2 regions of the Micromonospora sp. WMMD735 genome follow, and region 2 is predicted to be linked to the other one. Evidence: predicted binding sites of a transcription regulator. Region 2 holds the regulator's gene; the other holds the start of a gene.
The links. The regulator HrcA, encoded in region 2, represses chaperone genes, less so after heat shock. The targets are predictions, from matches to a motif close to GGTTNGCACNCTCNNNNNGAGNGTGCNAACC.
Positions count from the first base shown of each region.

Region 1: the regulator HrcA is predicted to act here: its motif matches at 1,834-1,864, upstream of groES (co-chaperone GroES).

Region 1 is NZ_JBMHMJ010000002.1:4,124,284-4,128,164, forward strand. It holds gene groL (chaperonin GroEL) at 1-1,312, opposite strand, end outside; gene groES (co-chaperone GroES) at 1,385-1,699, opposite strand; gene ACN268_RS17525 (THUMP-like domain-containing protein) at 2,050-3,369, shown strand; gene ybaK (Cys-tRNA(Pro) deacylase) at 3,380-3,859, shown strand.
Region 2 is NZ_JBMHMJ010000002.1:3,526,257-3,530,137, reverse strand. It holds gene hemW (radical SAM family heme chaperone HemW) at 1-320, shown strand, start outside; gene ACN268_RS14885 (DUF4870 domain-containing protein) at 412-1,014, opposite strand; gene hrcA (heat-inducible transcriptional repressor HrcA) at 1,228-2,250, shown strand; gene dnaJ (molecular chaperone DnaJ) at 2,325-3,470, shown strand; gene ACN268_RS14870 (16S rRNA (uracil(1498)-N(3))-methyltransferase) at 3,723-3,881, shown strand, end outside.

The DNA of each region.
Region 1 (3,881 bases), 600 kb from region 2:
CACCGACCTTCTCGTCACCGGTCAGGCCGAGGTCGTCGTCGAGCACCGAGCGGATCTGGGCCAGCGCGGCACCGCCGCCGGGAACCGTCCCCTCCTCGACAGCGGCCTTGGTGGCGGCGATCGCGTCCTCGATGCGGTGCTTGCGCTCCTTCATCTCGACCTCGGTCGCCGCGCCCGCCTTGATGACCGCGATGCCGCCGGAGAGCTTCGCCAGCCGCTCGGCCAGCTTCTCCCGGTCCCAGTCGGAGTCGGACGCCTCGATCTCCTTGCGGATCTGGGCGACCCGGTCGGCGACCTCGGCGGACTTGCCGCCGCCGTCGACGACCGTGGTGTTCTCCTTGTCGACCACGACGCGCCGGGCGGTGCCGAGCGCCTCCAGGCCGACCTGGTCGAGCCGGTAGCCCAGCTCCGGGGCGACCAGCTCGGCGCCGGTCAGGATCGCCATGTCCTGGAGCATCGCCTTGCGGCGGTCGCCGAAGCCGGGGGCCTTGACCGCGCAGACCTTGACGGTCTTGCGGATCGCGTTGACCACCAGGGTGGACAGCGCCTGGCCCTCGACGTCCTCGGCGACGATCAGCAGCGGCTTGTTGTTCTGGAGAACCTTCTCCAGCAGCGGCAGCAGCTCCTCGATCGCCGAGATCTTCTGCGTGGTGATGAGGATGTACGGGTCCTCCAGCACCGACTCCTGCGACTCCGAGTCGGTGACGAAGTTCGGCGAGATGAAGCCCTTGTCGAACTGGAGACCCTCGGTCACCTCCAGCTCGGTGTTGAGGGTGGAGCCCTCCTCGACGGTGATGACACCGTCGCGGCCGACCCGCTCCATCGCCTCGGCGATCAGCTCACCGATGGTGGCGTCCTGCGCCGAGATCGTCGCGACGTGCGCGATCGCCTTCTTGTCGGCCACCTCGACGGCCCGGCCGAGCAGCGACTCGGAGACCTTGGTGGCCGCCGCGTCGACGCCCCGCTTGAGGCCGGTCGGGTTGGCCCCGGCGGCCACGTTGCGCAGGCCCTCGCGGACCATGGCCTGGGCCAGCACGGTCGCGGTGGTGGTCCCGTCGCCGGCGACGTCGTTGGTCTTCGTCGCCACCTCCTTGACCAGCTGCGCGCCGAGGTTCTCGTACGGGTTGGTGAGCTCGATCTCCTTGGCGATGGTCACACCATCGTTGGTGATCGTCGGCGCACCGAATTTCTTGTCCAGGACGACGTTGCGCCCGCGCGGGCCGAGGGTGACCTTGACCGCGTCCGCGAGGGCGTTGACACCGTGCTCCAGCAGGTGCCGGGCGTCGTCCGAGAAGCTCAGGATCTTCGCCATGAATGTCCCTTCGAAGCGTCGTCGCCCCGGCCCGGCGAGCCGGACCGGGGCGACGACACGGGAATCGGTTGGTTACTTCTCGATGACCGCGAGAACGTCGCGGGCGGAGAGCACCAGGTACTCCTCGCCGGCGTACTTGATCTCGGTGCCGCCGTACTTCGAGTAGAGGACGGTGTCGCCGACGTTGACGTCGAGCGGCACGCGGTTGCCCTTGTCGTCGATCCGGCCGGGGCCGACGGCGAGGACGGTGCCCTCCTGCGGCTTCTCCTTGGCGGTGTCGGGGATCACGATGCCCGACGCCGTGGTGGTCTCAGCCTCGTTCGCCTGGACCACGATCCGGTCCTCGAGCGGCTTGATCGCAACCTTGGTCGCGGTAGTCACGGGCATACCCTCCTGGGGTACTTGGTTTCGTTGCCGGCCGAGAGTCCGACCAGCGTCAATCTGCCACATGCCACCGGGCGGGGCCGTCGTCGCGGGTGCCGGTCCGCCTGGCGTTCAGCACCCGGGCCGGACGGCCCGAACGCTGGCACCCTCGGGGTGAGAGTGCTAATCGCAGGTTATTCCTCGGCTAGCACTCCGTCAAGGAGAGTGCCAATCTGCCGCCCTTCGTGTCGCCGCCGTTCAACCGCCCGCCATGATCAACTCAAGGGTGGGGAGGTTGCGGTGACGACACCGCTCGGACACCGCGACATCGGCCCGCCTGAGTCGATCTCCCGGGAGGGCCGGACAATGGGCGGGTGGATCTCGACCAGTTCGCCGCGCTGCGTACCGCCGAGGGGTCGGCCGCGCTCGCCGCGGCGGCCGGGGTGGCCGGCGGCGACCCGCTGGTCGCGGCGGCGGCACTGCGCTCGCGCGGGGTGCCGGCCGGGCTGGCCGCCGCCGCGCTGACCCAGGCCGAGCTGCGTCGCCGCGCGGTCGGCAAGTTCGGCCCGGAGGCGGCCGGGATGTTCCTCACCCGCCCCGGTCTGGAGCAGGCCACCCGCCGGGTGGTCGCCGACCGGCGGGCCGCCCGGCTCGCCGCCGCCGGGGTACGCACCCTCGCCGACCTGGGTTGCGGCCTCGGTGCCGACGCGCTCGCCGCCGCCCGCGCCGGCATCCGGGTCTACGGCGTGGAGGCCGACCCGGTCACCGCCGCGCTGGCCGCCGCGAACGCCGAGGCAGCCGGGCTGGCCGGGCGGTTCACCGTGGAGTGCGGCGACGCGACGGCGTTCGACGTGACCCGGGTCGACGCGGTCTTCTGCGATCCGGCCCGACGACGGGCCGGCACCGGACGGCGGATCTTCGACCCGGACGCCTACTCGCCGCCGTGGGACTTCGTCACCGGGCTGGCCGCGCGGGTGCCGCACACGGTGGTGAAGGTGGCTCCCGGCATCGACCACGCCCGGATCCCGGCCGACGCCGAGGCGGAGTGGGTCAGCGTCGACGGCGACCTGGTCGAGGCGGCCCTGTGGGGCGGCCCGCTCGCCGGGGTGCCCCGCCGGGCGACCGTGCTGCGGGTGGGGCCCGCCGACCGGCAGCGCCCGGCGGGCGACCCGGCGACCCCCGGGGAGCGGCACACGGGTCCCGGTGCCGGGACGACCGACGACCACCGCCCGGCCGTCCCCGGTGACCCGCCGGAACGGAGCCACCAACTGACCGGCACGGGTGACGTCGAGGCGGGAGTCGGACCGGTACGGCGCTACCTGTACGACCCGGACCCGGCGGTGGTCCGGGCGCACCTGGTCGCCGAACTGGCCGACACCCTCGACGCGACGCTTGGCGACCCGAGCATCGCCTACCTCTACGCGGACGCCCCGCGCCCCACCCCGTTCGGCAGGTGTCTGGAGATCGTCGACGTGCTGCCGTTCTCGCTGAAGCGGCTGCGCGCGCTGCTGCGGGAGCGCCGGGTCGGCCGGGTGGAGATCCTCAAGCGGGGCTCGGCGTTGTCGCCCGAGCAACTGCGCCGGGACCTGCGCCTGGCCGGGGAGAATCCGGCCAGCCTGGTGCTGACCCGGGTGGCCGGCGCGCCGACGGTGCTGGTCGGCCGACCGGTCGCGGACGGGGGCCCGCCGGGCTAGCGTGACCGGCATGGCGGGACAGGCCACCGCGGCGACGGCGCTGCTGACCAGGCGCAGGATCGCCCACCGCACCCACCCGTACGACGTCGCGCCGGACGCGCCGAACTACGGCGCGCTGGTCGCGGCGGCGCTCGGCGTGCCACCGGAGCGGGTGTTCAAGACGCTCGTCGCCGAGGTCGACGGGGCGCTGGCGGTGGCGGTCGTCCCGGTCACCGGCGAGCTGAACCTCAAGGCGCTGGCCGCGGCGCTGGGTGGCAAGCGGGCCGCGCTGGCCGACCGGGCCGCCGCCGAGCGGAGCACCGGTTACGTACGGGGCGGGATCAGCCCGCTGGGCCAGCGGCGACGGTTGCCGACGGTGGTCGACGTCTCCGCGCTGGACCACGACACCGTCTACGTGTCGGCCGGCCGGCGGGGGTTGCAGCTCCAGCTCGCCCCGGCGGACCTGGTGGCCCTCACCGACGCCGGCACCGCGCGGATCGCCGCCGGCTGACCCGGCCGTCAGGAGCCGGTCG
Region 2 (3,881 bases):
ACAGCCACGTCGGCGGGGTGCGCTGGTGGAACGTCAAACATCCCACGACGTACGCGCAGCGACTCGCCGCCGGGCACTCACCCGGCCTGGCCCGGGAGATCCTCACCCCGGCCGAGACGCACACGGAGGACGTGATGCTGCGCCTGCGGCTCGCCTCCGGCCTGCCGCTGGAGGTGCTGGACGACGCGGGCCGGGCCGCCGCCGCCCGCGCGCTCGCCGACGGGCTGCTGGACCCGGTGGCCTATCCGCAGGGACGGGCGGTGCTCACCCTGCGGGGCCGGCTGCTGGCCGACGCGGTGGTCCGCGACCTGCTGCCCTGAGCGTGGCCGCGCCGGCCCGCCGCGCACCCTGCCGGGGCGCGTCGGGGCCGGCGGTGGTGCCCGACCGGCCGGGGGAGCGGCCGGTCGGGACTCACTTGATGAAGCTGGTGGACATCGGGTAGCGGTAGGCCTGACCCTCGTTGGCCTTCATGCCGGCGATGATCCCGAACAGGATCTGGATCACCACGACCGCGATGCTGGGCAGGAAGAGCAGGCACCAGCTCACGAAGAGCAGCACGAACGCGATGATCGACCAGAGGATCTGGAAGTTCAGCGCGGCCAGGGCCTGCGCCCGGACGGCCGGCGACTGCTGCCCGCGTACCAGGTAGGCGATCAGCGGGGCGACGAAGCCGAGCGGGCCGAAGCTGATCAGCGCGCCGGCGGCACCGCCGAAGTGCGCGACCAGCGCCCAGGTCTTGTCCTCGCTGTTGGCGTAGCCGCCGCTCGGCGCGCCGTAGGTGCCGCCGGTCGGATATCCGCCACCGGGCGGGGGGTAGCCACCCGGCGGGGGGTAACCGCCCGCGGGCGGCTGGTCGCCGGTGGGCGGGGGATACCCGCCGGGCGGGGGATACCCGCCAGCGCCCGGCGCGCCGGACAGTGGTGCGGTGGGCGGTTCGTATGGCGAGCCCTGGGGCGCGGTCGGGTCCTGCGGGAACCCGTCGCCCGCGCCGGGAGGGCGAGGTGGTTCAGTCATGCCCGCCACGGTAGGGGCTGCCGGCAAGGGTGCACCAGAGCGACACTGGTGAGGTTGGCCTCGAACGTGCGTCAGCGCCCCCGCCGTCATGGTCCGTCTTGATCATATCGGTGGCGGTACTGCCGACGTAGACTGGCACTCGCTACAGTCGAGTGCCAGAGTGCTCGCCCGGGTGTGACAGCGCCCGCAACGACGTGCGTCAGGAGGTGGGAGATGGGTCTCGACGACCGCAAACTCGCCGTGCTGCGGGCGATCGTCGAGGACTACGTCGCCACGCAGGAGCCCGTCGGCAGCAAGACGCTCGTCGAGCGGCACCAGCTCGGGGTCTCCCCGGCGACCGTCCGCAACGACATGGCGGTGCTGGAGGAGGAGGGCTACATCCGGCAGCCGCACACCAGCGCCGGCCGGGTCCCCACCGACCGGGGCTACCGCCTCTTCGTCGACCGGCTCTCCCGGGTCAAACCGCTCAGCCCGGCCGAACGCCGAGCCATCGAGCGCTTCCTGGTCGGCGCGGTCGACCTCGACGACGTGGTGCACCGCACCGTACGCCTTTTGGCGCAGCTCACCCGGCAGGTCGCCGTGGTGCAGTACCCGTCGCTGGCCCGCTCGTCGGTGCGCCACCTGGAACTGGTCCCGATCTCCACCACCCGGCTGATGCTGGTCATGATCGCCGACACCGGGCGGGTCGAACAGCGGCTGGTCGAGCTGGCCGCGCCGGTCCCCGCCGACGACGTCCTCGACCTGCGCCGGCTGGTCAACGAGAAACTGGTCGGGAGTCGGTTGTCCGACACTCCGCCGCTGGTGCAGGCGCTGGTCGACGAGAGTGCTCCACACCTGCGCGGCGCGATGACCACCCTGTCCACCGTGCTGTTGGAGACCCTGGTCGAGCGCACCGAGGAGCGGCTCGCGCTGGCCGGCACCGCCAACCTCACCCGGGGCGGCCTGCTCGACTTCCAGGGCTCGCTGCGACCCATCCTGGAGGCGCTCGAAGAGGAGGTCGTGCTGCTCAAGCTGATCGGCGAGGCGGAGCCGAGCACCACCCGGGTGCTGATCGGCGACGAGAACGAGGTCGACAATCTCCGTGCCGCCTCGGTGGTCAGCACCGGGTACGGCCCGGGCAGCACCATCGTCGGCGGGCTGGGCGTGCTCGGCCCGACCCGGATGGACTACCCCGGCACCATCGCCACGGTGCGGGCCGTGGCACGCTACGTGGGCGAGCTGCTGGCCCAGAACTGACCAGTCAGGGCCGGCGGCCGGCTCCGGCCGCCGACCGGCGCAAACGCGAGACGAACATGAGGACACGGAACGCAGTGGCCAGGGACTACTACGGCATTCTCGGCGTGAGCCGGGAAGCCTCCGACGACGAGATCAAGCGCGCCTACCGCAAGCTGGCGCGGCAGTTCCACCCGGACGTCAATCCGGACCCGGAGGCACAGGAGAAGTTCAAGGACATCAACGCCGCGTACGAGGTCCTCTCGGACGACCGGAAGCGGCAGATCGTCGACCTGGGCGGCGACCCGCTCGCCCCGGGCGGCGGGGGCGCCGGCGGCCCGGGTGGCCCCGGCGGGGCCGGCCCGTTCGTCGGCTTCCAGGACATCATGGACGCCTTCTTCGGTGGCGCGGCCGGTGGCACCCGTGGCCCACGGCCACGGACCCGGCCCGGGGCCGACGCGATCCTGCGGCTGGAACTGGACCTGCACGAGACCGCGTTCGGCGTCGAGGCCCCGATCACGGTCGACACCGCCGTGCTCTGCACCACCTGCTCCGGGGCGGGCACCGCAGCCGGCACCCACCTGGCGACCTGCGAGGCGTGCGGTGGCCGGGGCGAGGTGCAGTCGGTGCAGCGCACCTTCCTCGGTCAGGTCGTCTCGGCCCGGCCGTGCACCGTCTGCCAGGGCTACGGCACCACCATCCCGCACCCCTGCCCGACCTGCGCCGGCGACGGCCGGGTGCGGACCCGCCGCTCGCTGACCGTCAAGATCCCGGCCGGCGTCGAGGACGGCATGCGCATCCGGCTCGCCCAGCAGGGCGAGGTCGGCCCGGGCGGCGGCACCGCCGGTGACCTCTACGTCGAGATCCACGAGCGGCCGCACGACGTCTACTCCCGCAAGGGCGACGACCTGCACTGCCGGGTCACCGTGCCGATGACCGCCGCCGCGCTGGGCACCCGGCTCACCATCAAGACGCTGGACAGCGACGAGAACCTCGACGTGAAGGCCGGCACCCAGCCGGGCAGCACGTTGCGGCTGCGTGCCCGGGGCGTACCGCACCTGCGCGGCACCGGGCGGGGCGACCTCTACGTCCACCTCGACGTGCGTACCCCCACCAAGCTCGACGCCGACCAGGAGAAGATGCTGCGGGACTTCGCCAAGACCCGGGGCGAGGAGGTCGCCGAGCTGAGCAAGCAGGGCGGCTTCTTCTCCCGGATGCGCGACGCCTTCAACGGCCACGCCTGACCGGTCGGGCCGTTCCGACCGGTCTCATCCTGGTCGGCTTGTCCCGGTCGGTCGTGTTGCGGCCGGTTTCGTGCCGGGTGATCTCGTCCCGGTCGGGCCGTGCTCGACGGTCTCGGGTCGGTCGACTCGTCCTGGTCGGGCCGGGCCGTGCCGTGTGTCGTGCCGGTCGGGGGCGTACCGGCCTGTCTCGTGCCGGCCGGGTCGGAGTCCCGGGTGGCTTCCCGGCCGGCCCGGCCGGTTAGCCTGATCGGCGTGTCCGCGCCGCTGTTCCTGGTCGAGTCGCTGCCCCCTGCCGACCAGTTCACCCTGGACGGCCCCGAGGGGCACCACGCCGCCACCGTGCAACGGCTGCGCGTCGGCGAGGAACTGCTGCTCGCCGACGGGCGGGGCGGCACCGCCACCGCCGTGGTC